One region of the Arthrobacter sp. AIWTK1 genome, then DNA from elsewhere that is predicted to be linked to it. Evidence: predicted binding sites of a transcription regulator. Region 1 holds the regulator's gene; the other holds the start of a gene.

Evidence for each region. Region 1 encodes HspR, which represses chaperone genes until heat shock. Its sites were predicted from a motif close to AAGTTGAGTCNNNNNGACTCAACTT; they were not measured.
Region 2: a site for HspR is predicted at 9,052-9,076, ahead of clpB (ATP-dependent chaperone ClpB). Genes of this name have one in related genera too.

What each region holds. Positions count from the first base shown of each region.
Region 1 covers NZ_CM155287.1:4,285,226-4,300,370, reverse strand. The annotation lists gene AC1MDG_RS19705 (carbohydrate ABC transporter permease) at 41-949, shown strand; gene AC1MDG_RS19700 (carbohydrate ABC transporter permease) at 952-1,851, shown strand; gene arfA (arabinosylfuranosidase ArfA) at 1,911-3,446, shown strand; gene AC1MDG_RS19690 (hypothetical protein) at 3,531-3,947, shown strand; gene dnaK (molecular chaperone DnaK) at 4,223-6,088, shown strand; gene AC1MDG_RS19680 (nucleotide exchange factor GrpE) at 6,091-6,783, shown strand; gene AC1MDG_RS19675 (DnaJ C-terminal domain-containing protein) at 6,878-7,864, shown strand; gene AC1MDG_RS19670 (heat shock protein transcriptional repressor HspR) at 7,908-8,330, shown strand; gene AC1MDG_RS19665 (alpha/beta fold hydrolase) at 8,438-9,271, shown strand; gene AC1MDG_RS19660 (ketopantoate reductase family protein) at 9,284-10,219, opposite strand; gene urtA (urea ABC transporter substrate-binding protein) at 10,500-11,765, shown strand; gene urtB (urea ABC transporter permease subunit UrtB) at 11,811-12,695, shown strand; gene urtC (urea ABC transporter permease subunit UrtC) at 12,692-13,834, shown strand; gene urtD (urea ABC transporter ATP-binding protein UrtD) at 13,831-14,634, shown strand; gene urtE (urea ABC transporter ATP-binding subunit UrtE) at 14,634-15,145, shown strand, end outside.
Region 2 covers NZ_CM155287.1:4,175,695-4,190,839, forward strand. The annotation lists gene uraD (2-oxo-4-hydroxy-4-carboxy-5-ureidoimidazoline decarboxylase) at 1-398, shown strand, start outside; gene uraH (hydroxyisourate hydrolase) at 395-736, shown strand; gene AC1MDG_RS19125 (hypothetical protein) at 788-1,138, shown strand; gene purF (amidophosphoribosyltransferase) at 1,186-2,844, shown strand; gene purM (phosphoribosylformylglycinamidine cyclo-ligase) at 2,841-3,998, shown strand; gene AC1MDG_RS19140 (VOC family protein) at 4,069-4,887, opposite strand; gene AC1MDG_RS19145 (DUF3073 domain-containing protein) at 5,103-5,336, opposite strand; gene AC1MDG_RS19150 (septum formation family protein) at 5,629-6,321, shown strand; gene clpB (ATP-dependent chaperone ClpB) at 6,350-9,019, opposite strand; gene AC1MDG_RS19160 (S1 family peptidase) at 9,188-10,003, opposite strand; gene AC1MDG_RS19165 (carboxymuconolactone decarboxylase family protein) at 10,265-10,774, shown strand; gene AC1MDG_RS19170 (GMC family oxidoreductase) at 10,771-12,354, opposite strand; gene AC1MDG_RS19175 (aldehyde dehydrogenase family protein) at 12,359-13,849, opposite strand; gene betT (choline BCCT transporter BetT) at 13,846-15,145, opposite strand, start outside.

The sequences.
Region 1 (15,145 bases):
TCGACGTGAGCACCAATCCGCTTGTGACAAAGGAGTCCCCATGAGCACCGCCCGCACCACAGCGCCCGCCGCGAGATCCCGGCGTTCCAGGCGTGACAATATCCACGGCTGGGCCTTCTCCGCCCCGTTCCTGGCTTTCTTCCTGATGTTCCTGGTGTGGCCCATGGTTTCCGGAGCCGTCATGAGCCTCACCGGAAAGTCCCTCACCGGCGCCAACGGCGGGTTCATCGGCCTGGCCAACTACACCGAGGCGTTCGCCGACTCGGACATGTGGCGCTCGCTGGGGAACACGCTGTACTTCACGCTGATCAGTACGGTGCCGCTGGTGGTCATCGCCCTGGCGCTGGCAGCACTCGTCAACATGGGCCTTCCCGCGCAGTGGCTGTGGCGGCTCTCTTTCTTCTCCCCGTTCCTGCTCGCCTCCACGGTGGTGTCGCTGTTCTTCGCCTGGATGTACAACCCGGAGCTTGGCCTGTTCAATGACCTGCTCGCCAAGCTGGGCATTCCGCCGGTGGCGTGGCTGAACGATCCCGCCGTGGCAATGTGGGCCATCGTGATTGCGACGGTGTGGTGGACCGTGGGCTTCAACTTCCTGCTGTACCTGGCCGCGCTGCAGAACATCCCGCAGCAACACTACGAAGCGGCCTCGCTGGACGGCGCCGGCGGATGGCGCCAGTTCTTCTCCATCAGCCTTCCCCAGCTGGGCCCCACCACGGTGATGATCGTAATCCTGCAAATCCTCGCGTCCCTGAAGGTCTTTGACCAGATCTACCAGATGACCGAGGGCGGCCCGGGCGGGGCGACCCGGTCCATCGTCCAGTACGTCTTCGAGGCCGGATTCACGGGCTACCGGCTGGGTTATTCGGCAGCCATTTCCTACATCTTCTTCGGCCTGATCCTGGTCATCGCGCTGGCCCAGGTCTTCATCACACGGAAAAGGAGCGCCTAGCCATGGCTACCCCCACACTTTCCAGGCCCGCACTCCAGCCCAAAGGTTCCACCGAAGCGGCACCAAACCGGCCCCCGAAGGCGCCGCTGTCCCGCATCCTGGCCACCGTCGTCGTGTCCGTCCTTGCCGTGGCGTGGCTCGTGCCCTTTGCCTGGGCCACGGTCACCGCGCTGAAGAGTGAAACGGATGCCGCGTCCACCCCCATCGGCTGGATACCGGCGTCGGGCTTTACCCTCGATGCCTTTGCCAAAGTTCTGCAGAGCGGCAACATCCCCACCTGGACGCTCAACTCGCTCTTCACGTCCGCGGCGATCACCGCCATCACGCTGGTGATTTCCGCGTCCGTGGCCTACGCCATTTCGCGGATCGATTTCCGCGGCAAGAGGATGCTGATGGGCGTGATCGTGGCCTCCATCATCATTCCGCCGCCGGTCCTCATCATCCCGTTGTTCCAGCAGATGCAGTCGCTGAACCTGATCGACACGTACTGGGCGCTGATCCTGCCGCAGGTGATCCACTCGCCCATGGTGTTCGTGCTCAAGAAGTTCTTCGACCAGATCCCGCGGGAACTCGAGGAGGCGGCACTGATGGACGGCGCCGGAAGACTGCGGATCTTCACCACGATCGTGCTGCCGCTGTCCCGGCCCATCCTGGCCGCCGTGGCCATCTTCGTGTTCATCGGTGCCTGGAACAACTTCCTCTGGCCGTTCATTGCCACCAACGAGAGCTCGCTGCTCACCCTGCCGGTGGGCCTGCAGACCATCAAGAGCGCCTACGGGATCCAGTACGCCCAGAACATGGCCTCTGCGTTGCTTGCCGCGCTTCCCCTGATTGTGGTGTTCCTGTTCTTCCAACGCCAGATCATCAGGGGCGTGGCCACCACCGGCCTCGCCGGCACCTAGTTACCGCCACTCATCCCGCCCGCTTCACCACCCGCCAAACCACCAGGACTGGAGAAAAAATGTCCCGCGCACGCATCACCATTGACCGCGACTTCACCGTAGCCGAGGTTCCCCGTCGGATTTTCGGATCCTTTGTTGAGCACATGGGCCGCTGCGTCTACACCGGCATTTACGAACCGGGCCATCCCCGGGCGGACAAGCGCGGCTTCCGCCGCGACGTCATGGACCTCGTCAAGGAGCTCGGCGCCACCGTGGTCCGCTATCCCGGCGGCAACTTCGTCTCCGGCTACAACTGGGAGGACGGCGTCGGGCCCGTGGCGGAGCGGCCGCGCCGGCTCGACGGCGCCTGGCACACCCTGGAAACGAACGCCTTCGGCCTGCACGAATTCGTGGACTGGTCCCGCGAGGCCGGGGTGGAGGTCATGGAAGCCGTCAACCTGGGCACCCGCGGCGTCGATGCCGCCCGTGAGCTGGTGGAGTACGCCAACATTCCGTCCGGCACCCGGCTCTCCGACCTGCGCCGCAAGAACGGACACGAGGATCCGTTCAACATCAAGCTGTGGTGCCTGGGCAACGAGATGGACGGACCGTGGCAGATCGGGCACAAGACGGCCGAGGAATACGGCCGGCTGGCGCAGGAGGCCGCCAAGGCCATGCGCTTCGTGGACCCGGACATCGAACTGGTGGCTTGCGGCAGCTCCAACTCGGGCATGCCCACGTTCGGCGCCTGGGAGCAGACCGTCCTGACCCACACCTACGAGCAAGTGGACTACGTCTCGCTGCACGCCTACTACCAGGAGCACGACGGCGACGCCGGCAGTTTCCTGGCCAGCGCCGTGGACATGGACTACTTCATCGAATCAGTCATCGCTACCGCGGACGCCGTCCGGGCCAAGGGCAAGCACAGGAAGCACATCAACCTCTCCTTCGACGAATGGAACGTCTGGTACACCCGGCCCGGCGACGCCGACAGCCCCGAGCAGGTGGGCAAGCACGGCTGGCGGGAGCACCCCCGCGTCATCGAGGACAAGTACAACGTGACGGACGCCGTCGTCGTCGGGACCTTCCTGAACTCCCTCCTCCGCCACGGTGACCGCGTCAAGATCGCCAATCAGGCGCAGCTGGTCAACGTGATCGCCCCCATCCTCAGCGAGGAAAACGGCCCGGCATGGAAGCAGACCATCTTCCATCCCTTCGCCCGCATGGCCGAGCTGGCGCACGGGCAGATCCTCCGGCTCGCCGTGGACTCGGACAAGTACAGTAACGCAAAATTCGGCGACGCCGACCTGGTGGACGTCAGCGCCACCTGGAACGAGGAAACCGGGCGCATCGCGTTGTTCCTCGCCAACCGCGGGCTGGAGGAAGCCGCCGACATCGAGGTGGTCCTCCGCGGCTTTGATGCCCGGCAGGTGGTCCGGGCCGACGTACTGCGGATACCCGACGGCGCGGACCGGTTCATCAGCAACACGCAGGACAACCCGGGCGCCGTCGGCCTGACTCCGCTCGAGGGGGTCAAGGCGGCCGGCGGCGAAGTCCGCGCGAGCCTGCCTGCCCTGTCCTGGGCGGCCATCGAACTGGAGGTCGTGCGCAACTGACCACCCCTGTTGAAGCGCCGGGCGGATGGATAGACTGCCCCTGCGCCCGTCCGGGCGCCCGATGCTTCCAGGAGGGAACCGTCAGTGTCAGAGAACAGCGAAATGTCGCAGAACAGCGAAGACGAAGCGGAAAAGCAGCGCACCGAACCCGCGCCGGCAGTCGGAGGTGACAGCGGCCAGTATGTCGACGGCGACTACGGCAAGGCGGGAATTGCGCACGACGACCAAGCGGCAGTCGGCGACGGCGAATATCCCGAAGGCGATTACGGAACCGCCGGGGAGGTCGAGGAACCTGCCGGCGCCGTCGAAGGCGAATACGAAGCCGGCGATTACGGCAAGGCCGGCACGGCGGGCGAGAACCTGGTGACACTCGAGGAATCCGAGTACCCGGACGGCGACTACGGCAAGGCCGGTACTGCCGGGCCGACCGCCGGTACTGCCGGGCGGCCGGATACTGCCGGGCGGCCGGCTACTGCCGAGGAGTCCGGCGACGTTCCCTGACCGCTAACCGGCTCCTGACCCACCCCTGGCCGCGGTTTCACGCACAGCGAAACCGCAGCCAGGGGTCGGCGTGTGTGGCGGAAAATCGCCGTTTTTGAGTCTCGGCGCTCCCTTGGCGCGCCCAAATTACACCGGCGTTCCGCTAAGTTGAGCGCAGTTGACTCAACTTTGGATTGACTTAATTCCTCCCCTGAGTAGAGTTGAGTGTAGATCGCTCAATCAGTGGGCGTGCCTGAATCTCGACCAGCGTTTCCAAGGAAAGAAGGAAGCAACACATGTCACGTGCAGTAGGTATCGACCTCGGAACTACCAACTCCGTCGTCTCCGTTCTCGAAGGTGGCGAGCCCACCGTTATTGCCAACGCCGAGGGTGGCCGCACCACGCCGTCCGTCGTTGCGTTCTCCAAGTCCGGCGAAGTCCTGGTCGGCGAGATCGCCAAGCGCCAGGCCGTCAACAACATCGACCGCACCATCGCCTCCGTCAAGCGCCACATGGGCACCGACTGGACCGTCGGCATTGACGACAAGAAGTACACCGCGCAGGAAATCTCCGCCCGTATCCTGATGAAGCTGAAGAACGACGCCGAGTCCTACCTGGGCGAAAAGGTCACCGACGCCGTCGTCACCGTTCCCGCGTACTTCAACGACGCCCAGCGCCAGGCAACCAAGGAAGCCGGCGAAATCGCAGGCCTGAACGTCCTCCGCATTGTCAACGAGCCCACCGCCGCTGCCCTGGCTTACGGCCTGGACAAGGGCAAGGAAGACGAACTCATCCTCGTCTTCGACCTCGGTGGCGGAACGTTCGACGTCTCCCTGCTGGAAGTGGGCAAGGACGAAGACAACTTCTCCACCATCCAGGTCCGCTCCACCGCCGGTGACAACCACCTCGGCGGCGACGACTGGGACCAGCGCGTTGTGGACTACCTGCTGAACCAGCTCAAGGTCAAGGGCATCGACCTCTCCAAGGACAAGATCGCCCTGCAGCGCCTCCGGGAAGCTGCCGAGCAGGCCAAGAAGGAACTCTCCTCCTCCACCAGCACCAACGTCTCCCTCCAGTACCTCTCCGTCACCCCCGACGGCCCGGTCCACCTGGACGAGCAGCTCACCCGCGCCAAGTTCCAGGACCTCACCAAGGACCTCCTGGACCGCACCAAGAAGCCGTTCCAGGACGTCATCAAGGAAGCCGGCATCAAGCTCTCCGAGATCGACCACATCGTTCTCGTGGGCGGTTCCACCCGCATGCCCGCTGTGTACGAGCTCGTCAAGGAACTCGCCGGCGGCAAGGAGCCCAACAAGGGCGTCAACCCGGATGAGGTCGTCGCCGTCGGCGCCGCACTGCAGGCAGGTGTCCTGAAGGGCGAGCGCAAGGACGTGCTGCTGATCGACGTCACCCCGCTGTCCCTCGGCATCGAAACCAAGGGCGGTGTCATGACGCACCTGATCGAGCGCAACACGGCCATCCCCACCAAGCGTTCAGAGACCTTCACCACGGCTGACGACAACCAGCCGTCCGTGGCGATCCAGGTCTTCCAGGGCGAGCGCGAGTTCACCCGGGACAACAAGCCGCTGGGCACGTTCGAGCTGACCGGCATCGCTCCGGCTCCGCGCGGCGTTCCGCAGGTCGAGGTCACCTTCGACATCGACGCCAACGGCATCGTGCACGTCTCGGCGAAGGACAAGGGCACCGGCAAGGAACAGTCCATGACCATCACCGGCGGCACCGCGCTCTCCAAGGAAGACATTGACCGCATGGTCAAGGACGCCGAGGAGCACGCAGCCGAGGACAAGGCCCGCCGCGAGGCAACCGACACCCGCAACACGGCCGAGCAGCTCGCCTACTCCGTGGACAAGCTGATCGCCGACAACGCCGACAAGCTGCCCGAAGAGGTCAAGACCGAGGTCAAGGCCGACGTCGACGACCTCAAGAAGGCCCTCGAAGGCACCGACGACGCCGCGGTGAAGACCGCCTTTGAGAAGCTGCAGGCTTCCCAGAGCAAGCTCGGCGAGGCCATCTACGCACAGGCCGGTTCGCCGGACGGTGCCACGGGTGCCGCAGGGGCAGAAGGCGCACCCGCCGGCGACGCCAAGGCTGATGAAGACATCGTCGACGCCGAGATCGTTGACGAAGACGAGAAGAAGTAATCATGCCGCATCACGGTAACGAGGAAGAGCACGACTCTTCCGCAGGCCAGCAACACGCGCGCGACAGCCGGGAGAACGAGCGCCAGGAGAACGAGCCGCAGAAGCCGGTGATCCACGACAACCGCAAGGTTGATCCGAAGACCGGCCAGGCCCGCCACCCTGACCAGGAACCCGCTGCCGCCGGGCACTCCGGCGCCGGGGACGCACTGTCCCAGGCCGAGGACATCCTCAACAGCGTTGAGGTTCCGGCCGAGGAATCGGTGGCCCAGGGTGTAGGCGCGGAGGAGGCGGAGGAACTCAGGAACGATCTCCGCCGCCTGCAGGCTGAATACGTCAACTACCGCAAGCGCGTGGAACGCGACCGTGCCGTGGCAGGGGAGATGGCCGTCGTCGGCGTCCTGAACTCGCTGCTTCCGGTACTGGACGACGTCGACGCCGCCAGGCAGCACGGCGACCTGGCCGACGGCCCGTTCGCCGCGATTGCCGCCAAGCTGGAGAACGCGCTGAAGACCTACGGCCTGGCGCGCATCGATGAGACCGGCGTGGAGTTCGATCCGACCATCCACGAGGCCCTCATCCAGCAGCCCGGCCAGGACGTCGAAATCGACACCGTCAGCCAGGTCCTGCGCTCCGGCTACAAGGCCGGCGAGCGGGTCCTCCGGGCAGCACAGGTTATCGTCGCAGTTCCGGCTTAGCATTACCCCATCGAGATGGCAGTTCGCAGCAGTGATTCGCAAGAACATTGCCGCGAACTGCCATCTCGGCACAAAGATTTGAAAGGAAACGCCATTGGCTAGCCAGGACTGGGTCGACAAGGACTTCTACAAGATCCTTGGAGTCGCCAAGGACGCTTCCGACGCCGATATCAAGAAGGCTTACCGGAAGCTTGCGCGGCAGCACCACCCGGACACCAATGCGGGGGACGTGGCTTCGGAGAAGAAGTTCAAGGACATCTCCGAGGCGTACTCCGTGCTCTCTGATCCGGATGAGCGGCAGCAGTATGACGCCATCCGTGCCATGGGCGGCGGCGCACGGTTTGCTCCCGGCGGCGCGGGCGGCGCGGCCGGCGGGGCCGGATTCGAAGACCTCTTCGGCGGTCTCTTCACCGGTGGCGGCGGACGCCACTCCGGGGGCTACAGCACCTCGGGCGGCATCCCGCCGGAGTTCGCCGACCTCTTCGGCGGCCAGTTCGGCGGGCCCGGTTCCGGAGCCGGATTCCAGCGCGCCCCGCAGAAGGGCGCCGACCGTACTGCCACCACCACCATCTCGTTCGCCGGTTCCATCCGCGGCACCACCATCGGCCTGCGCGAGCCGGACGGAGACGTGATCGACGTCCGTGTCCCGGCCGGGATCAAGGACGGCCAGAAGGTCCGCGTCCGCGGCAAGGGCCAGTACGGCCCCGCCGGCAACGGCGACCTGATGGTCACGGTCAACGTCAAAGGCCATGATTTCTACACGCGCGACGGCGACAATCTCCGCATCCACGTTCCGGTCACTTTTCCGGAAGCTGCCCTGGGCGCTGACATTGAAGTGCCCACGATCGACGGTGAGAAGGTCAAGGTCCGTGTCCCCGCAGGGACGCCCTCGGGACGGACGCTGCGTGTCAAGGGCCGCGGCGTCAAGCACGCGAAGGCCACCGGCGACCTGCTGGTGACCATCGACGTCGTGGTTCCGCAGAAGCTGACCAAGGAAGCGGAAGAAGCCGTCAAGGCGTTCGCCGAGGCCACCGGCGGCCAGGACGTGCGGGCCGGACTTGCAGCCAAGGCGCGGCTCTAGGAAACGCGCGTGTACGTACTGGGACTAGCGGGAGGAGCCGGGCGTGGACATTGATTTCGATCAGCCGATCTTCGTGATCTCGGTGGCGGCCGAGCTCGCGGATATGCACCCCCAGACGCTGCGCCAGTATGACCGCCTGGGCATCGTCTCTCCCAGCCGTGCGCCCGGCAAATCCCGGCGCTACTCCCAGCGGGACGTCAACGTGCTCCGGGAGGTCCAGCGGCTCTCGCACGAAGGGGTATCGCTGGAGGGCATCAAACGGATCCTCCAGCTGGAAAACCAGGTGGCCGCCCTGCAGCGCCGGGTGACCGAATTGACCGAGGAACTGAGCCGCCGCCGCAGCCCCCTGGATTCGCGGATCTTCGCGGCCGGAGCAGCCGGCGACGTGGTGAGCCTGGCCCGCGGCCAGCGGCCCCGCGCCCGCTCCCAGGCCGTGGTGGTGTGGCGGCCCCGTCCCACGGAGTGACCGCGGACGGGAGCGCGCCCGTGCCTTGACAGGTCAGGCCTGCCGGAACAGAGTGGATGGTTACGCCTGTTTACTGCCAGTCTTCACTGTCCCGGAAGGAACGCCTCATGGCCTTTGTCTCTGTCGGAAAAGAAAACAGCACCATCGTTGAGCTCTACTATGAGGACCACGGGCAGGGACAGCCGGTGGTCCTCATCCACGGTTACCCGCTGGACGGCGCATCGTGGGAACGGCAGACCAGCGCGCTGCTCGAGGCTGGCTACCGGGTCATCACCTATGACCGCCGCGGCTTCGGCAAGTCCAGCCAGCCCACCGAGGGCTACGACTACGACACCTTTGCCGCCGACCTTAACACCCTGCTCACCGAGCTCGACCTCACCGATGCCGTGCTGGTGGGCTTCTCGATGGGCACCGGCGAGGTGGCCCGCTACCTCAGCACCTACGGCTCGGACCGGGTTTCCAAGGCAGTGTTCCTCGGCTCCCTCGAGCCGTTCCTGCTGAAGACGGAAGACAACCCCGACGGCGTTCCCCAGGACGTGTTCGACGGCCTGCTGAGTGCAGTGAAGGAAGACCGCTACGCGTTCTTCACGGAGTTCTTCAAGAACTTCTTCAACACCGACGACACCTTGGGCAGCCGCCTCAGCGAAGAAGCGCTGCGGGCCAACTGGGTCACCGCCAGCAAGTCCTCCGCGCACGCCTCCGTGGCTGCCCAGCCCACCTGGCTGACAGACTTCCGGGCGGACATCCCGAAGATCGATGTCCCCGCGCTCATCGTCCACGGAACCGCGGACAACATCCTGCCCATTGACGTGGCCGGCCGCCGGTTCAAGGATGCACTGCCCAACGCAGACTACGTGGAGATCGAGGGGGCGCCGCACGGGATGTGCTGGACCCACGCGAAGGAAATCAACGAGGCACTCCTGGCCTTCCTGAAGAAGTAGGGCGGAGCGGCGCTAGCTGGTTTCGGCCTGGACCCTGAGCTGCATCAGGGCCAGGTCGATCAGCGGGGTGTCCGCTCCGAGGACCCGTGCACGCCGGGTGAAGTCGCCCAGCAGGTGTTCCGCCTCACCGGGAAGGCCGGCAACGACGTCGCGGTACAGGGACGACGTGAACGTGGACCCCGGCTGCGTCAGCATCGCCAGGGATGCCTCGGTTTCATGGTCGGGCACCGGATAGCCGGCAGCCGCCGAGACGGCGCCGGCTTCCGCCAGCACCGACTGCACGAAGTCCGTGCCGCCGGGCACCGCCACGATGGCGCCCACGGGTCCCCGCATCAGGCAGGTCACGCTCCCTGCCGCGACGATGAAGACCCATTTGTGCCACATCGAGGCGAGCGCATCGGCCGTGGCCGAAGCCTTGAACCCGGACACGGTAAAGGTTTCAACAGCCCGCAGGACACGGTCGCTCGGCGGGCCGGACAGCTCCCCGACAGTGAGGGTGGCCAGCGGATTCATCTGCAGGATGTCGCCGTCGTCCGTGACGGTGGTGACCACCTTGACGATCCCGCCAAGAACCCGGCGGGCGCCGAAAGCAGCCACCAGCGAGTCCAGGTGGGCCATGCCGTTCAGGAATGGCACGATGACGGTTTCCGGCCCTACTGCCGGTGCGAGATCTGCCAGTGCCCGGGGCAGGGCGGAAGCCTTTACCGTAACCAGCACCACGTCGTACGGGCCGTCAAGGTCCGCCGCGGTGACCAGCCTGGGTTCAATGACGTCATCCCGGCCGAGGCCCGTGATGCGGAGCCCGCGCCGGCGCAGGGTGGCTGCCCGCCCTTCCCGGACCAGGAACGTCACGTCCCGGCCGCCCTGCGCCAGGCGCGCACCAAAGTATCCGCCGGTGGCTCCGGCACCGACAACCAGGATCCTTGCGGCGTTCTGCTGACTGGCCATGTTGCTCCTTAGGGATATGTGTCGCCGTGAATCCCAAGATGACGGCGAAAAAGTTTCCTTCAGGTTAACTTTGCCACCCGCAGTTTCCGCCATTTTGTCAGCGAACTTACCGTCGCCGCCGCGCCGCACCGGGGGACTGGCCCTGGTGTGAAATAGCGCGGAAACGAACCGTCATGCCTGGCGAAACAATTCGCTCCTAGATTGAGCCCCACGGGTCAACGTGAGGGCCCTGGAGACCAGCCGCTGCCCCGAGGCAGCGCGGAGCGAGAAGCAGGTAATCATGAGGGTTTCAGTAACTAAGCGCGCTTTGATGCCGCTGGCCGCGGCGGCCATCGTGACCGCCCTGGCCGGCTGCGGCAGCCAGATTTCGGACCCGGCGTCCGCCAATTCCACCGCCAGCGGCGGCAGTTCCTGCGTTGACACGTCCGGCAGCAGCGTCAAGGTGGGATTCATCAACTCGCTCTCCGGCACCATGGCCATCAGTGAAAAGACCGTCTTCGATTCCCTGAGCCTGGCGGCCGAGGAAATCAACGCCGCCGGCGGCGTCATGGGCAAACAGCTTCAGGTGGTCAGCGAGGACGGTGCCAGCGAACCAACGAAATTCGCCGAACGCGCCGGGAAGCTGATCCAGCAGGACTGCACGGCGGCGGTCTTCGGCGGCTGGACCTCCTCCAGCCGCAAGGCCATGCTCCCCGTCTTCGAAGCCAACGACGCCCTGCTGTTCTATCCCGTGCAGTATGAAGGCCTGGAAGCCTCCAAGAACATCTTCTACACCGGGGCCACCACCAACCAGCAGATTATCCCCGCCCTCGACTACCTCGCTGAGCAGGGCACCAAATCCATCTACCTGGTGGGCAGCGACTACGTCTTCCCCCGGACGGCCAACAAGATCATCCAGGCCTACGCGGCAGCACACGGGATGAAGGTCCTCGGCGAGGACTACGCCCCTCTGGGGTCCACGGAGTTCTCCACCATCGTGAACAAAGTCCGCGATTCCAAAGCCGACGCCGTCTTCAACACCCTGAACGGCGACAGCAACGTGGCCTTCTTCCGGCAGTACAAGAGCGTTGGCCTGTCCGCCGAATCCATGCCGGTGGTCTCGGTGTCCATCGCCGAAGAGGAAGTCCCCGGCGTCGGACTGGACAACGTCAAGGGCCAGCTCACGGCCTGGGACTACTACCAGACGCTTGATACCCCTGCCAACAAGAAGTTCGTGGCCGCGTTTAAGGCCAAGTTCGGCGCCGACCGTGTGACCAGCGACCCCATGGAGGCGGCGTACACCTCGCTGTACCTGTGGAAGGCCATGGTTGAAAAGGCCGGATCCTTTGAGGTGGACAAGGTCCAGGCGGCGGCCGGCGGCGTGTCGTTCGAGGCGCCCGAAGGAACAGTCACCGTGGACGGTGAGAACAACCACATCACCAAGACCCCCCGGATCGGAAAGATCAACTCCGAGGGCCTGATCGACACGGTCTGGTCTTCACCCAAGGCGGTGGAACCCGACCCGTTCCTGGCCAGCTACGACTGGGCCAAGGACCTGGCCAAGTAGCAGCTTCCACCACCCTGAAGAAACCCGGAGGAAAGGCCCGCTGGAATGGAACTGCTGATTGGACAGATGTTTGCCGGACTCAGTCTCGGCTCGGTGCTGCTGCTGGCCGCGCTGGGGCTGTCGCTGACCTTCGGCCAGATGGGGGTCATCAACATGGCCCACGGTGAGTTCATGATGGCCGGTGCGTACACGGCCTTCGTCGTGCAGCGGACCATCTCCGACGCCGGCGTCTCACTGCTGGTTTCCATTCCGGTGGGCTTCCTCGTGGGAGGCCTGCTGGGGCTGGTGCTTGAGGCTGTCCTCCTGCGCCGGATGTACCACCGGCCGCTGGATACCCTGCTGGTCACCTTCGGGGTGGCCCTCATCCTGCAGCAGGCTGCCCGGGACATCTTCGGCGCCCCGAGCGTGGATGTCCGGGCACCGGCCTGGCTGCAGGGAAACATCGAACTGCTGGGGGCCCCCATCCCGCTCACCCGGCTCTTCATCCTGCTGCTGTCCCTGGTCTGCCTGGCCGGACTGGCCCTCATCCTGAAGGCGACGCCGCTGGGGCGCCGCATCAGGGCGGTGGTCCTCAACCGGGACCTGGCCGAAACCAGCGGCATCTCCACCCGGCGCACGGACCAGCTGACGTTCTTCATCGGATCGGGCCTCGCCGGAGTGGCGGGCGTGGCCGTCACGCTGATCGGCTCCACCAGCCCATACCTCGGCACCAACTACATCGTGGACGCCTTCCTGGTGGTGGTGGCCGGCGGAGTCGGCCAGATCAAGGGGGCCGTCATCGCCGCCTTCGCCTTGGGCGTGCTGCAGTCCGTCTTTGAGTTTTCGACGACGGCCAGCATCGGCAAGGTCCTGATCCTGGTGCTGATCGTGGTCTTCCTGCAGCTGCGGCCGCAGGGCATCTTCAGCCTCAAGACAAGGAGCCTGGCATGAGCACCTTCCTGCAATCCCGGTGGGCCGTGCTGGCCGGCTTCGCCGCTGGCGCGGTGCTGCTGCTCGTGGTGGCTCCCGCTGCGCTCTCGGTCTTCAACCTGGCCCTACTGGGGAAGTTCATCTGCTTCGCGATCGTGGCGGTGGGGATCGGACTGGCGTGGGGTCGCGGCGGCATGCTGACCCTTGGCCAGGGGGTGTTCTTCGGCCTCGGCGCCTACATCATGGCCATGCACCTCAAGCTGGCGGACGCCTCCCTCTTCGGCGGGTCCGGCGTGCCGGACTTCATGTCGCTGTATGGCAGCGGCGAGGTGCCCGGGTGGTGGGAGCCGTTCCGGAGCCCGGTGGTGACCCTCATCGCCGTCGTCCTTGTCCCGGGGCTGGTGGCGCTCGTCCTGGGGCTCGCCGTCTTCAAACGGCGGGTCAAGGGCGCCTATTTCGCGATCCTCAGCCAGGCGCTGGCAGCCGCTTTCGCCGTGTTCCTGATCGGCCAGCAGGCAACCACCGGCGGCTCCAACGGCCTCAGCGGCTTCCGGTCCTTCTTCGGGTTCGACCTGAAGGACCCCTCCAACAAGCTCATGCTGTATTCGATCGCTGCCGTGGTGCTGCTGCTGGCCCTGGCGGCGGCGCGGCAGCTGATGCGCAGCCGGTTCGGCGAACTCCTGGTCGCGGTCCGGGACCAGGAAGAGCGGGTCCGGTTCCTGGGGTACGACCCCGCCACCATCAAGACCGTGACCTACGTGATCGCAGCCGTCATGGCGGGGATCGCCGGTGCCTTGTTCGTACCCATCGTGGGGATCGTCTCGCCGGCCGATGTGGGCGTCATCCCGTCCATCGCCTTCCTGATCGGCGTGGCAATCGGCGGCCGGGCCACCCTCCTGGGCCCGGTCCTGGGAGCCCTCAGCGTAGCCATTGCGCAGACCAGCCTGGCGTCCACCTTCCCGTCGTTCTGGGTCTATTTCCAAGGCCTGCTCTTCGTGCTGGTCATCGGGTTCATGCCCGGCGGCCTCGCCTCGCTGCCGCGGCTCATCTCGCAGCTGAAACAGCGCCGGACAGACCAGCGCAGCACGGCGCCTGCCCCCGCGGCGACCCCGGACTCCGCAACGGCACCAACCACCATCCCGGAAGGGGCAAGCCGATGACCACCCCCACGCTGCTGCCCGACGGCGAACCACAGGCCGGCGGCCTCCGCCACGGCCGGCCCAAGTACCTCGAGGTCCGCGACCTTACGGTGGCCTTCGACGGCTTCGTCGCCGTGGACAAGGTCAACCTCGACGTCACCCAGGGCGACCTGCGGTTCCTGATCGGACCCAACGGGGCCGGCAAGACCACCATCATTGATGCGATCACCGGGCTGGTTCCGGCCACCGGGTCCGTGAACCACACCGGCACCGAGATCCTGGGCCGGAAAGTCCACAAGATCGCGCGGCTGGGGGTGGGCCGGACGTTCCAGACGGCCAGTGTCTTTGAAAACCTCTCAGTCCTGCAGAACCTGGACATCGCCGCCGGCCCGGCCCGGAAGGCCCGCCAGCTGCTGAGGAGGCGGAAGGGCGTGGACCCTGCCGTGCAGGAAGCCCTGAAGATCATCGGGCTGGACAAGGCCGCGGACAAGCAGGCGGGAACCCTGGCGCACGGGCAGAAGCAATGGCTGGAAATCGGCATGCTGCTGGTCCAGGACTCGGATGTGCTGCTCCTGGACGAACCCATCGCCGGAATGAGCCAGGACGAGCGTGACGAAACCGGGCAGCTGCTCCGCCGGATCGCCGCAAGCCGCATCACGCTGGTGATCGAACACGATATGGACTTCGTCCGGGAGTTCGCCACCTCCGTGACAGTCCTCGCAGCGGGGAAGGTCCTGAGCGAAGGCAGCGTGGCACAGGTCCAGGCGGACAAGAAAGTCCAGGAAGTCTACCTCGGGACCGCCGGAATGGAAGGGCACTGATGCTGCAAATTACGGACCTGCAGACCGGTTACGGGCGCACCCAGGTCATTTCCGGAGTGGATATCACCGTCCCTGACGGGTCACTGGTTTCGATCCTGGGTCACAACGGAGCCGGGAAGACCACGCTGCTGCGTGCCGTCGTCGGGCTCCTCAAGCCCACCCGCGGCACCATCACCCTGGACGGCGAGGACATCTCCGCCCTCCGGCCGCACCAGCGGGTGGCACGCGGCATGGCCTACGTCCCGCAGGGCCAGCAGTCGTTCGGACAGCTGACCGCGCTGGAGAATCTCCAGCTCGTGGCTGACGGACGCCGGAACGCCAAGGAACGCGTGGCCGAGGCGCTGGACATGTTTCCGGCGCTGCACCCGCTGCTGGCCCGCCGGGCCGGCCTCCTGTCCGGCGGCCAGCGGCAACAGCTTGCCATCGCCCGGGCGCTGATCACCGAACCCACGCTGCTCATCCTGGACGAGCCCACCGAAGGGATCCAGCCCAATGTCGTGGCCGAAATCCA
Region 2 (15,145 bases), 110 kb from region 1:
CACGACCCTTTGCCAGCAGCAAGGCCCTGCTGGACTTCGCCCGCGACGCCGCGGCCCCGTTCACTCCGGACGAGGTGGAGTCTGCCATGGCCCACCACCCGCGGATCGGGGAACGGCCCACGGCTTCCACCACCGAGGCGTCCATGTCCCGCTCGGAACAGGCCGGAGTGGATCCCGCGGACCAGGACATCACCAAGGCACTGGCCGAGGGTAACCGTGCCTACGAGGAAAAGTTCGGCCGGGTGTTCCTGATCCGGGCCGCCGGACGCACTGCGCCGGAAATTCTTGCCGCGCTGCACGAGCGCCTTAACCACACCCGCCAAGAAGAAGACGCCATAGTGGCCCAGCAGTTGCGCGAAATAGCGCTGCTCCGGCTCGAAGGAGTGATCAGCGAATGACCGTTTCACAGGTGACCACCCACATCCTGGACACCGGCGCCGGGCGCCCGGCTGCCGGCGTCGCCGTCGGGCTTTACGCGCGCGACGGCGGCGCCTGGAACCTCGTTGCGTCGGGCACCACCGATGCTGACGGCCGGGCGAAGGACCTCGGCCCGGAGCTTCTCCCCGCCGGGACGTACCGGCTGAACTTCGCCACGGGAGCCTACTACGAGGGCCTGGGCACCGCCACGTTCTTCCCGGAAGTGGACCTGGTGTTCACCGTGTCCGACGCCGGCGAGCACTACCATGTGCCGCTGCTCCTGAGCCCGTTCGCCTACTCGACGTACCGCGGCAGCTAGGCACTGGCGGGGCGGCCAACCCATTCAATCCCGGGCAGTAGGCTAGAAGGCATGGCTTCTGAAGACACCCCCGCCGAGAGGCGCGAAATCACCGTGCGCCGGGCACCCAAATACGTGCCGTTCCTCATACTTGGCGGACTCGTGGGCATCATCGTGGCGGCGGTCGTCGCGTTTGCGTTGCCCGGAGACCCGAGCTACGAACCCAGCTCCGTCTTCGGCTTCTTCCTGGTCCTGTTCGGCGCCGGCGGCGTGATTTTGGGCGCCATTGTGGCGCTCCTGCTGGACCGGCTCAGCGTCCGCCGCGCCGAGCACGCCGTCGTCGAGGCCGTCCCGGAAGAGGCCCCGGGCAACGAAACGGACGAAGGCGATGCCGGCGGCGCCGCGGCCGGCCGTCAGTCATAAACGGGCGGCCGGAAAAGTCCTACCCCATCACGTGAGATAATCGACCAGTGGCACGCGGCGATGGAAAACTTTCTCATGATCTTCTCCCTGGCGAAAAAGGCCCCCAGGACGCTTGCGGCGTCTTCGGGGTCTGGGCACCAGGTGAAGAAGTAGCAAAACTCACCTATTACGGGCTGTATGCATTGCAGCACCGCGGTCAGGAGTCGGCTGGCATAGCAACCAGTGACGGCAAGCGGATCAACGTCTATAAGGACATGGGGCTCGTGTCCCAGGTCTTCGACGAGACAACGCTGAACACCCTGACCGGGCACCTGGCCGTCGGCCACTGCCGCTATTCCACTACCGGCGCCAGCCACTGGGCCAACGCCCAGCCCACGCTTGGCGCCACCGCCACGGGCACCGTGGCACTGGCCCACAACGGCAACCTCACCAACACCGCCGAGCTCAATGCCATGATCATTGAGCGCAACGGCGGCCAGCTCAGCGGCGAAATGAAGCAGGGCAACACCTCGGACACCGCCCTGGTCACGGCGCTGCTGGAGGGCGAAGAGGGCAAATCCCTCGAACAGACCGCCATTGAGCTGCTGCCCAAGATCAAGGGCGGCTTCTGCTTCGTCTTTATGGACGAGGGCACCCTCTACGCGGCCCGTGACACCTACGGCATCCGCCCGCTGGTCCTCGGCCGGCTGGAGCGCGGCTGGGTGGTGGCCTCCGAGCAGTCGGCCCTGGCCACCGTGGGCGCCAGCTTCATCCGCGAAATCGAACCCGGCGAATTCATCGCCATTGACGAAGAGGGCGTGCGGTCCCAGCGCTTTGCGGACCCGACGCCGGCAGGCTGCGTTTTCGAGTACGTCTACCTTGCGCGTCCGGACGCCGCCATTGCGGGGCGCTCCGTGTACGAGTCCCGCGTGGAGATGGGCCGCCAGCTGGCCCGCGAGAACACCCAGGAAGCGGACATCGTCATCCCGGTCCCCGAGTCCGGAACCCCCGCCGCCGTGGGGTACGCCGAGGAATCCGGCATCCCGTTCGCCCATGGCTTCGTCAAGAACTCCTACGTTGGCCGCACGTTCATCCAGCCCTCGCAGACGCTGCGCCAGCTGGGCATCCGGCTCAAGCTCAACGCCCTCGAGTCCGTGATCCGCGGCAAGCGCGTTGTGGTGGTGGATGACTCGATCGTCCGCGGCAACACCCAGCGCGCCATCGTGCGGATGCTCCGCGAAGCCGGGGCCGCCGCGGTGCACGTGAAGATCTCCTCCCCGCCGGTGCAGTGGCCGTGCTTCTACGGCATCGACTTCGCGTCCCGCGCCGAATTGATCGCCAACGGCGCCACCATTGAGGAAATCTCCCAGGCCATCGGCGCCGATTCTCTGGCGTACATCTCGGAAGACGGCATGATCGGCGCCACCCAGCAGCCGCGCGAACGCCTCTGCACGGCCTGCTTCACCGGCAAGTACCCCATCGAACTTCCGGGTTCGGACAAGCTGGGCAAGAACCTGCTGGAGCGCACGGACCTCGGCGGCCTGCCCGCAGCAGGGTCCGCCGCCTCGGCCGGCCCCGCTGCCGAAGCCTCCGTGGCTGTTGACTCCGAAGAGGACCCGGCCGGGAAGCCCGGCGCCACGGGCTGCGATCCGGGACCGGACGCCGAGTTCGAGAACCTGCTGACCGACGCCGACCGTCTGACCGCTGACAAGAAAGAGTCCGTATGACTTCCGCATCCTCGTCCGCCCGTAACTCACAGAACGCCGCCGGGATCACGTACGCCTCTGCCGGGGTTGACGTCGAAGCGGGCGACCGCGCCGTCGAACTGATGAAGGACGCCGTCAAGGCAACCCACAATTCATCGGTGATCGGCGGAGTGGGCGGCTTTGCCGGCCTCTACGACGTCTCGAAGCTCCTCACCTTCAAGCGGCCGCTGCTCGCAACCTCCACGGACGGCGTGGGCACCAAGGTGGCCATTGCGCAGGCCATGGACATCCACGACACCATCGGCTTCGACCTGGTGGGCATGGTGGTGGACGACATCGTCGTGGTGGGAGCCGAGCCGCTCTACATGACCGACTACATCGCCTGCGGCAAGGTTGTGCCGGAGCGCATCGCGGACATTGTCCGCGGCATCGCGGCAGCCTGTTCCGTGGCCGGCACCGCCCTGGTGGGCGGCGAGACCGCAGAGCACCCGGGCCTGCTGGGTGAAAACGAGTACGACGTCGCCGGTGCCGCCACCGGCGTTGTCGAGGCCGACGCCCTGCTGGGTCCGGACCGCGTCCGCGCCGGCGACGTCGTGATCGGCATGGCGTCCTCCGGCCTGCACTCCAACGGCTACTCCCTGGTCCGCCGCGTCATCAACCACGCCGGCTGGGCCCTGGACCGTCAGGTCTCCGAACTCGGACGCACGCTGGGCGAGGAACTGCTCGAGCCCACCCGCGTCTACGCCGCCGACTGCCTGGACCTGGCCCGCACTTTCCCGCTGACGGCCGGCGCGTCCGTGCATGGCTTCAGCCACGTCACCGGCGGCGGCCTCGCGGCCAACCTGGCCCGCGTCCTCCCGCAGGGCCTCATCGCCACGGTGGACCGCGCCACCTGGGAACTTCCGGCCATCTTCAAGCTGGTATCGGAACTGGGCAACGTCCCGCTGGCCGACCTCGAGCGCACCCTGAACCTCGGCGTGGGCATGGTGGCCATCGTCTCCCCCGAGGCCGCCGACGCCGCAGTGAACCGCCTCAACGACCGCGGCCTGCCGTCCTGGATCATGGGCACCGTGGAAGAGAACTCGGACTCGATCGTGAAGACCGGCCCGGACTACGTCCAGGGTGCCAAGGGTGTTGACGGCGGCGCAGTCCGCCTGGTGAACGCTTACGCCTAAACTCTCATCGAGTGCTCCGTAGCGGCCCTTTAGCGAGTTGAAAAGGGCGGTTACGGAGCACTCGATCTGCTTAAACCTCCAGCAGGCTGAAGATCCCGCCCTGCGGGTCCCTCAGCGTGGCGACGCTTCCGGCGTCCTCATCATCACTGCCGTCATCCTCCGGTTCAACGAGCACGACGGCGCCCGCGGCCACTGCTGCGGCCACTGCCTCCGGGATGCTGGAGACACCGAAATAGACCTGCCAGCCGGCCTGCGCCTGGTCCTCCGGTTCCTCCCCGTCGCCGGCGTCGTCGTCCTGCGGCAGCGGTGCGATTCCGGCCACCTCCGCGCCGTGCACCATCAGCGTGGTGTACGTTCCGCCGTCGTCCTGCGGGTATTCGGTGACCTCGTGCCCGAACAGCTGCTGGAAGAAGGCGACGGCGGCCTGCGGTTCGGGGGTCAGCAGCTCGGCCCAGGCAAGCGCCCCGGGCTCGTTGTACCTGGAGGTGCCGGCGTGCGTCCCCGGCTGCCACACGCCGGTGGTTCCGCCGCCGGGCGGCGCCACGAACACCATCACGCCGGTATCCGCCACGTCCTCGGGACCGAACTCCAGGGTGCCGCCCGCGTGCGGGGTCTCCTCGGCTATGGCTCCGGCGTCTCCGGCGGCGAAGTAGATGTTCCACTGCGCGGCGGTTCCGGAAGCTTCCTGGAGGGGATTCTGCGGCGCGATGACCGTGATGAGGTCATCCCCGAGGTAAGCCTTCGAATAGCTCCGCCCGTCCGGGGTGGGGAGGTCCTCGTAGCGCCACCCGAACACGTTTGCATAGAACGACTTAGCTGCTTCCACATCCTTGGCCTGGAGGTCCGTCCAACAGATCTCACCCGCATTGAAAGTGCTGCGCTCGGTCATAAAATTGTTTCCCTTCGACCCGGACAGTGTAGGCACACAGCAGAAAGGCCCGTCAGGGCACACCGGAAGCCGGCGCGCCCTGACGGGCCTGATATCTGGGTTCAGCACCCGGGGTGCTGGAAAAGAAGAGCCGAAAGATCGTACGGATCACTGTGGTGAATAGTACGACGGCGGCACGCCACCGGGTGCCCTACGGCAGGTCCAGTGGGCGACAACTAACCGATTCGACGGGTGTCAACCTCGTCGTCGTCTTCTTCCAAATCGTCCGCGTACTTATCCACATAAGCCGAATAATCCGGCTCAATCGGCTCACTCGAGAAACGGCTCGGTGCACGACCCTCGGAGCTCTTGAGCTCACGCTGAAGAGCAGAGTAGTCAGTGTTCGGGGAATAGTACTTAATATCCCGAGCCTGCTTGGTAGCTTTTGCCTTTTGACGGCCGCGCCCCATGGCGTGACCCCCTTTTGTACTCGGACCGGAGGTGGTCACCATTGGCGTTAGTGAGGCCCCGGAATGTTTGGTCAATTTGTCGTACACCTAGATTACATGCTTTCAGCGGTAACTGCTCCCCGGAACGGGCCCCCGGGGGACCGCAGCCACGTTTACGCAGGTCCAAGCCTCCTCCGGTCCCCGGTTTTTCTTCGGTAGAGTCGTTTGAGCGACTCCACGCCAGCGGCCGCAGCCACCGTCTCACGCGGGGAACCCGCGGAGAAACAGGACGCCGGGAAGGGTGAATCTTCACGTGAACGACGAGAACGCAACGGGCACCAGCGCCATGAACCGCACGACATCCGCGGACGGCTCAACGCCGCCGGTGGTCCCGCCTCCGCCTGCCCGGCCCCCGACCAGCAGCCTTCCAGTCCAGCCGCCTGCCGCGACACACAAACCCGCCCAGGACGCGGCCGAGCCGAATCGGACCCTGTCCAAGGTCGGTTTCGTGGTGGGCGGACTTGTAGTCTTGGGGCTGCTCATCTGGTGGCTGGCCTCCCTTATTGCGGGTGCCAACGAGCAGGACGCCAACCAGCCCCCGGCCCCGGTTGCCACGGAGACGTCGCAGTCCCCGCAGCCAACCAGGAGCCAGCTTCCCCAGGACGGCGTGAGCGCCCTGGACTACCAGCTGGGCGACTGCTTCGAGAACTTCGATCCCGAAGCGACGGAATCACGGGTGGTGGCCTGCACCACCGGCCACTCGGCACAACTTGTTGCCCTGTACCGGTATCCGGAATCGGACTCCTACCCGGGCATCGCAGCACTGCGGCAGAAGGGCCGCGAGATCTGCCAGGACGCCGGCCTCACCGACGCCGTGGCAAACTACGTCCTCATGCAGCGCAACGCCTACCCGAGCGACACCAGCTGGGAGAAGGGCGACCGGCGGATGGACTGCTACGTCACAGCGGACAAGGGCAACATCATCATGGAATCGCTGATCCCGTAGCCCTTCCGCCGCGTAGCCTTTCCTCCGCCTAGCCCTTCCGCCGTACAGACAGGCCGCTGCCGGCGAGCGCGCCGCCGTCGGGCCCTTCCTGTTCCGCCAGGCTGGCCACGGTGAGTTCGTCGACGTCGGCCGCGGTGTCCACCAGCACGGTGTCACCGTCGGCGATGTCGCCGGCGAGGATGGCCTTGGCCAGCCGGTCGCCGATTTCGCGCTGCACCAGCCGGCGCAGCGGCCGGGCGCCGTAGGCGGGGTCGAAGCCCGTCAGGGCCAGCCAGGCGCGGGCGCCTTCGGTCACTTCCAGGTCGAGCCGGCGGTCGCGCAGCCTCCTGCCGAGTTCAGCCACCTGGAGTTCCACGATCCGGGCCAGCTCTTCGACGTCCAGGGCATCGAACAGCACCACTTCGTCCAGCCGGTTCAGGAATTCGGGCTTGAACGATGCGTGCACCGTGGCCATGACGGCGCAGCGCTTGGCTTCGGCATCCAGGGTCTGGTCCACCAGGAACTGGCTGCCCAGGTTGGAAGTCAGCACCAGGATCACGTTGCGGAAGTCCACGGTGCGGCCCTGGCCGTCGGTAAGGCGGCCGTCGTCGAGCACCTGCAGCAGGATGTCGAACACCTCGGGGTGGGCTTTCTCCACCTCGTCCAGCAGCACCACGGAGTACGGACGACGGCGGACGGCTTCAGTCAGCTGGCCGCCTTCCTCGTATCCCACGTAGCCAGGAGGCGCACCGACCAGCCGGGCGACGGAGTGCTTCTCGCCGTACTCGGACATGTCGATCCGCACCATGGCGCGCTCGTCGTCGAACAGGAATTCCGCCAGGGCCTTCGCCAGCTCGGTCTTGCCGACGCCGGTGGGTCCCAGGAACAGGAACGAGCCGGTGGGCCGGTGCGGATCGCTGATTCCCGCACGGGCCCGGCGGACGGCGTCGGACACGGCCGCCACAGCCTTCTTCTGGCCGATCAGCCGCCTTCCCAGTTCCTCTTCCATGTGCAGCAGCTTCTGGCTTTCGCCCTGCAGCATGCGCCCGGCCGGGATGCCGGTCCAGGCGGAGATCACCTCGGCGATGTCCCCCGCGGTGACTTCGTCGGCCACCATGAGCTCCTGCTTGGCGCCACCTCCGGCAACCCGCGCGGCCTCCGCCTCGGCGGCGGCGGACAGCTCACGTTCCAGCGCGGGAAGTTCGCCGTACAGGATGCGGGAGGCGGCAGCCAGGTCGCCTTCGCGCTGGTGCTTCTCAGCGGCCGAGCGCAGTTCATCGATCCGGGCTTTAAGGTCACCGACATGGTTCAGGCCGGCCTTCTCAGCTTCCCAGCGGGCGTTGAGTGCCGACAACGCTTCCTTCTTGTCCGCCATGTCCGCCCGCAGCGCGGCCAGGCGTTCCACGGAAGCGGCGTCCTTCTCGTTGGCGAGGGCGAGCTCTTCCATGGTCAGCCGGTCCACCTGGCGCCGAAGCTGGTCGATCTCCTCCGGAGCGGAATCAATTTCCATGCGCAGCCGGGACGCCGCCTCATCCACAAGGTCGATCGCCTTGTCCGGCAGCTGCCGGCCGGAGATGTAGCGGTTGGAAAGGGTTGCTGCAGCAACGAGGGCGGAGTCGGCGATGGAGACCTTGTGATGGGCTTCGTAGCGTTCCTTCAGCCCGCGGAGGATGCCGATGGTGTCGTCCACGCTGGGCTCGCCCACGAACACCTGCTGGAAGCGGCGTTCCAGGGCGGGGTCCTTCTCGATGTTCTCGCGGTATTCGTCCAGCGTGGTGGCGCCGATCAGGCGCAGCTCGCCGCGGGCCAGCATGGGCTTGAGCATGTTGCCGGCGTCCATGGAGCTGTCCCCGGAGGCGCCCGCGCCCACCACGGTGTGGAGCTCGTCGATGAAGGTCACGATCTGCCCCTCGGAGCTCTTGATCTCCTCTAGGACGGCCTTGAGCCGCTCCTCGAACTCGCCGCGGTACTTGGCACCGGCCACCATCGAGGCGAGGTCCAGGGCGATGAGGGTCTTGCCGCGCAAGCTCTCCGGGACGTCATTGGCGACGATCCGCTGGGCAAGGCCTTCGACGACGGCGGTCTTGCCGACGCCGGGCTCGCCGATGATCACCGGGTTGTTCTTGGTGCGGCGGCTCAGCACCTGGATGATGCGGCGGATCTCGGCGTCGCGGCCGATCACCGGGTCCAGCTTGCCGGACCGGGCGATCGCGGTGAGGTCAGTGCCGAACTTCTCCAGCGCCTGGAAGGTGTTCTCGGGGTCGGCATTGGTGACCTTGCGGTCCCCGCGGACACCCGGCAGGGCGGCGAGCAGGGCCTCGTGGGAGGCAGCGGCGTCGCGCATCAGCTTGCCAACGGCGTCACTGCCGGCGGAGAGGCCCAGCAACAGGTGCTCGGTGGAGACGTAGGTATCCCCCAGCTTGTCCGCCTCGTTCTGGGCATTCTTGATCGCCTGCAGGGCAGCGCGGGACAGCTGGGCCTGCTGAACGGACGTACCGGAGGAGGCCGGCAGGGACTTGATGGCGGTGCTCGCCTGGACGCTGACGGCGTCCGGATCGGCCCCGGTGGCGCGGAGGAGCGCGACGGCCACGCCTTCGCGCTGGTCCATCAGCGCCTTGAGCAGATGGGCAGGCTCAACCTGGGGGTTTCCTGCCGTGGAAGCGTTCATGGCTGCTGCCGAAAGAGCCTCCTGGCTCTTGGTGGTGAACTTGGCGTCCAAAGAGAGCTCCTTTCGGGATAGATCAACTCTTAAAGTTGAGTGTACATGACTCAACTTTGCAGACGGGCCCTACGGTCCATGTTTGCCGACGGCGAAATGGCTGTCTAGGGGCAATCGGCCCCCGTGCGGCGCGCCGCATCAGGCGCCGGGATTCAGGACGCTTGGCGATCAGGACGGGGCGACGCCCGTGATGACTGCGATCCAGCCCAGATGGCGCGAGACGGCGGCATGCTCGTTATAGAAGCCGGAAAAACCGGAGGGGCCGCCGTCCGGCAGGACGCTCGACGTCGACAGCACGCCAACCAGCTTGCCGGCCACAACGAGGGGACCTCCGGAGTCCCCTGATAGCGGGTGCCCCGTCCGGGATTGCGTCCTGACCGACAAGCCGCCAACAGCGTCCGAGCCCTGACCCGATACGGTCACACCGGCAGCCTTGATCTGGTAGGCCATGGCCCCCGACCCCTCGGCTTGGTCGCCCCAGCCAAACACCCGCGCGTCCGAGCCGGGCGCAGGGAAGGTCCGGGACAGGCTGGCATATTGTCCGGCGTGCGGGGCGGAGAGCTTGAGCAGCAGCACGTCGCCCGCCGGCGAGGGATACCGGGCAGCAACTGTCCGCACCATGCCCCCGACCCCCAGGTAGGGGGTGCCGAGGCGGACGGACTGAAGTCTGGCAGAGTCGCAGTGCCTGGCAGTAATCACCCACTCCGCTGAAATCTGGCTGCCGGCGCAACCAACCCTGGCGCCGGCGGCGTCGTAGGCGATCTGGACGGCGAAAGGGACGTCAGATATGGCAACAGCCTCGCCGCCGGCAATGTCCGTGGCCGCGGGACCCGGGTCCTGCGGACCGGAAGCCGGAAAAGTGGAGGCCGGCGGACCGGGCACTGCCGAACCGAATGCCGGCGCCGAGGGCAGCCCCAGGAGAAGCGCGACGGCGAAGATCACCCGTGGAGCGCGGCGACCCTGGAACTTCAGGCGACAACGCATTTTCACATGGTAGGACTGCGGCCCGGGAAACGTTAGCCCCGCAGGGGGCATGCAGGAGGGCGGCTCCCCCAAGGAACCGCCCTCCGGCTGGCATGCGAGCCTGCGCACAGCATGCGCACGGCCCGACACGCAGGAACTTTCTTGGTGGACCGCCGCCCGCGCGGGGCGGACAGGCGGTCCGATGAAGACACTACAGAGATTTCACGTACATGTCACGAACATGACAAGATCGGTCATACCGCCATGGGTATTCTGGGAGCCATGGACCAGACTCATGAAGCGGGCAACCCCACCACCCAGCACATCTTCATCGACAAGGAAAGCCCCGCCGTCTGGCGCGCGCTCAACGGACTCGGCCTGAAGGCGAGGGAAGCCGCCGACGAAGCCGGCATCGGCAGGGCGCTGACCGAGCTGCTCAACGTCCGCATCTCGCAAATCAACGGCTGCGCCTACTGCCTGAACATGCACGTTGCGGATGCCCTCAAGAAGGGCGAAACCACCCAGCGCCTCGCCGTGCTGGCCGCCTGGCGGGACACCGCTTTATTCACGGACAAGGAACGGGCGGCGCTGGCCTTGGCCGAGTCCATCACCACCCTTCCTGACGCCCACACGCGTGAACGGGAGGACGCCTACGCGCGGCAGCACCTGAGCGCGGCCGAATACTCGGCGGTGAGCTGGCTGGTGATCACCATGAACGCGTTCAACCGCGTGTCCATCACCAGCCAGCACCCCGTGCGTCGCGACGCCAAGGATGAATCCGGGACGCGTTAGGAAGCCTGTGCCCGCGCGGCTTTCACCAGCTCCGCGCAGCGCTCCCCGATCATCATGGTGGTGATGTTCGGGTTCACCGTGGTCAGCTCCGGCATCACCGAGGCATCCGCAACGCGCAATCCGGTCACGCCCTTGACCCGCAGTTCAGGATCCAGCGGGGACATCGCATCGTCCGTCGCGCCCATCCTGACGGTTCCCGCCGGGTGGTAGACCGTGTTGTGGGTCTTGCGGATGTAGTCCGTGATTTCCGCATCGCTCTGGATGGCCTCACCGGGATAGAGCTCCTTGCCCGCCCATTCGGCCATGGCCGGCTGGGCCACGATCTCCCGGGCCTTGCGGATGCCGGCAATCATCACACGCATGTCGTGCGGGTCGGTGAAGTACCGCGGATCCACCTTTGGCTTGTCCCGGTAGTCTCGGCTGCGGAGCCGGACCGTCCCGCGTGACCTGGCGTGCGTGACGTTCGGCGTCAGGCAGAAGCCGTTGTCCGTCGTCGGGAAGCCCTGGCGCAGGGTGTGCATGTCGAAGGGCACTGAACCGTAGTGGAACATCAGGTCCGGCCGGTCCAGGCCTTCTTCGGTGGTGGTGAAGATCCCGATTTCCCACCACTGGGTGGACGTCTCCGGCATGGGCTTCCTGGCTTCCCACTGGATGACGCCTTCGGGGTGGTCCTGCAGGTGTTCGCCCACTCCAGGGGAATCGGAGCGGACCGGGATGCCGAACTCTTCCAGCTGCGCGGCCGGACCGATCCCGGAAAGCATCAGCAGCTTGGGCGAATCAATGGCGCCGGCGGACAGGATCACCTCGGACCGCGCATTGAGGGTGTGGGTCTTCCCGAAGGAATTGTCCACGACGTCTACGCCGGTGCAGCGGTTGTCCGCCGTGAACTTGAGCTCGCGGGCCCGGAGCCCGGTCAGCAGGGTGAAGTTCGGCCGGTCCACCACGGGGTGGATGTAGGACACGGACGACGACGATCGGGTGCCGTCTGCGCGGCGGTTGATCTGGAAGAAGTTGGCGCCGTTGATCACGGTTTCGTCGGAGTTGAAGCGCACGCGGGGAATCCCGGTTTCCTCACAGGCGTCCAGCAGGGCGCGGCCGCAGGGGTCCTCCGCCGGGACGTTCATCAGGTGGACCGGGCCGCTGTCGCCGTGGTGAGGCGCGTCCGGGCCGGCGTCCTCGTTGGTCTCCAGGTGCCTGTACAGGCGGTAGGCGGTCTTGGCGTTCCAGCCGGCGGCGCCGAACTTCTGCTCCCACTCGTCGATGTCCTCGCGGGGCGCCCAGAAGGCGATGCACGAGTTGTGGCTGGAGCAGCCGCCCATCACCTTGGCGCGGGCGTGGCGCATGAAGGAGTTGCCGATTTCCTGCTCCTCGATGGGGTAATCCCAGTCGTAGCCGGATTCCAGCAGTTCCATCCACCGGTCCAACTGCAGGATGGCATCCACGCCGCGGTCGTCCGGTCCCGCCTCCACGAGGGCCACTTCCACCGAAGGGTCCTCGCTCAACCGGGAGGCCACGGCCGCACCCGCGGACCCGCCGCCGATGACGATGTAGTCGAAACCAGTCTTGCCCAGTGCTGTCATGCGCTCAGTTCCCTTCTGAGGTGCGGTCCGCGAACCAGCCCGTCACCTGCGGATCAATGTTGTGATAGACGTGCTTGGCTTCCTGGTATTCGGCCAGGCCCGTGGGGCCCAGTTCGCGTCCGACGCCGGACTGGCCGAAGCCGCCCCACTCCGCCTGCGGCAGGTAGGGGTGGAAATCGTTGATCCAGATGGTGCCGTGGCGCAGCTTGCGGGCCACCCGCTGGCTCTTGCCGGCGTCCTGGGACCAGACGGCGCCGGCCAGGCCGTAGTGGGTGTCATTGCCCAGCCGGACGGCTCCTTCTTCGGTGCTGAAGGTTTCCACGGTGACCACCGGGCCGAAGGCTTCGTCCTTGAGCACGGACATGCCGCTGGTGACCTGGTCCAGGACGGTGGGCAGGTAGTAGTAGCCCTTCTTGAGCTCGCCGTCGCCCCACTTTCCGCCGCAGCGCAGGCGTGCGCCCTCGGCGATGCCCTTTTCCACGTAGGCGGTCACCTTGTCGCGGTGGGCCGCGGAGATCAGCGGTCCCGTCTCGGCGTCGGGATCAAAGGGGCCGCCCAGGCGGATCTGCTCCGCACGGCGGACCAGCTCGTCCACGAACCGTTGCGCAATGGATTCCTCGATGATGAGGCGCGAGCCTGCGGAGCAGACCTGGCCGGAGTGCACGAAGGCGGCGTTGAGGGCGTTGTCCAGGGCGGCGTCGAAGTCGGCGTCAGCGAAGATGATGTTGGGGTTCTTGCCGCCCAGCTCCAGCGCCACCTTCTTGACTGTTGCGGCCGCCGAAGCGGCGATGGTCTTGCCGGTTTCCAGTCCGCCGGTGAAGGAGACCAGGTCAACGTCCGGGTTGCCGGAGAGCACGGAACCCACGGTCTTGCCGTCGCCCAGGACGAGGTTGGCGACGCCGGCGGGCAGTCCCAGTTCTTCCAGGACCTGCATCATCAGGATGGCGGTGTGGGGCGTCAGTTCGCTGGGCTTGAGCACGAAGCTGCAGCCTGCCGCGAGCGCCGGGGCGATCTTCCAGGCGGCCTGCAGCAGCGGGTAGTTCCAGGGGGCGATCAGCGCGCAGACGCCCACGGGCTCGTATTCGATCCGGCTGACCACGGTGCTGCTGCCGGCATCCACCAGCCGTCCGGAGTCCTGGCCGGCGATCTTGCCGAAGTACTCGAAGCAGTTGGCGATGTCGTCCATGTCGATTTCGCTCTCCACCAGGCGCTTGCCGGTGTCCAGCGTTTCGGCGCGGGCGAACTCGTCCTTGCGCTCCCGCAGCCTTGCGGCGACGCGCAGCAGGAAGGACCCGCGTTCCAGGGGCGGAACGCCGGCCCATTCGCCGCCGTCGAACGCCGCCCGCGCTGCTGCCACGGCGCGGACCGCGTCATACGCGTTCGCCTCGGACACGACGCCGGCCAGCTCGCCGTCGGCCGGGCAATGGATCTCCCGGGTGCCGCCGTCGGACGCTGCACTCCAGGTGCCGCCGATGAATAGCGTTGCGGTGGTCATTTCGCTGCCTCCTGCGTTTCGAAGTCTGATTCCCAATTGTCTTTGGCCACCTGGTCCTCGACCAGGACGGTGTTGCCCGGCGCTGCACGGTTCAGGTGCAGGAACTCCAGGTGCTGTTCGTAGTGGTCCAGGACATCCGTGATGACCTGTTCCTTGGTGTACCCCATGAGGTCGTAGCCGTGGCTGCCCTCCAGGGAGAACACTTCCATCCGGTAGTAGTGGTCGTCCGGGTCGGCCCGCCTGGTGGCGTAGGACGGCGTCTCGTACTGCACCGGGTAGATCTGGTACTTGAAGGGCCGCTCCTCCCCCATGGCAAGCTGCAGGTCCACGCTGTCGATCCCGCAGGACTCCACGGTGGACACCGAAAGCACGGTCTCGGCGCCCTGGGCCTTCAGTTCCTCACTGACCTCCCGCAGCGCCGGCACGGCAACGGCTTCGACGAACCGCGTGGTCTGCCGGCGGCCGGGATAGCTCATGGCCCGCGTGAGGCGCTGGCGCCAGCTGCGGCCGCCGCGCGGATCGCCCGCACGGCCGGTGATGATGCCCGGCAGGCTGGCGCGGTAGCTGTCGTTGAGCGAGTTTTCCACCCGCAGCGCCTTGTACAGCCCCAGCATGATGAACACAAGGAGCAGGGACAACGGCAGGCCCATCACAATCGTGGCGTTCTGCAGGGTGGCCACGCCGCCCACCATCAGCATGGCGAGGGTCAGCAGGCCGGTGGCAACCGCCCAGAACACGCGCATCCATTCGGGACCGTCGGCGTCGGCGTCCTTCAGATGCGAGGTGAAGTTGGCCATCACCAGTGCCCCCGAATCCGCGGAGGTCACGTAGAACAGCAGCCCTGTGAAGGTGGCGACGGCGGCCGTCACCGGTACGCCGGGGTACTCGGCGAGCAGGCTGTAGAAGCCGCGTTCGGGGTAGCTCATGGCGGCCTCGCCAAAAGCGGCGTTGCCGTTCATGATCAGGTCGATGCTGGAGTTCCCGAACACGGAGATCCACAGCAGGATGAAGAGGAACGGCACGGTCATGGTGCCGAGCACGAACTGGCGGATGGTCCGGCCGCGGGAGATGCGCGCCAGGAACAGGCCCACGAACGGCGCCCAGGCGATCCACCAGGCCCAGAAGAACAGGGTCCAGGCATTCAGCCAGTCGGTGGGCCGGTCGTAGGCGAAGGTGTCCAGGGTCATGGCCGGGAAGCGGCTCATGACGTCGCCGACGTTCTGCACAATGCCGTCCAGCAGGAAGCTGGTCTTGCCGGTCACCAGCACGAACAGCATCAGGGCCACGGCCAGGATC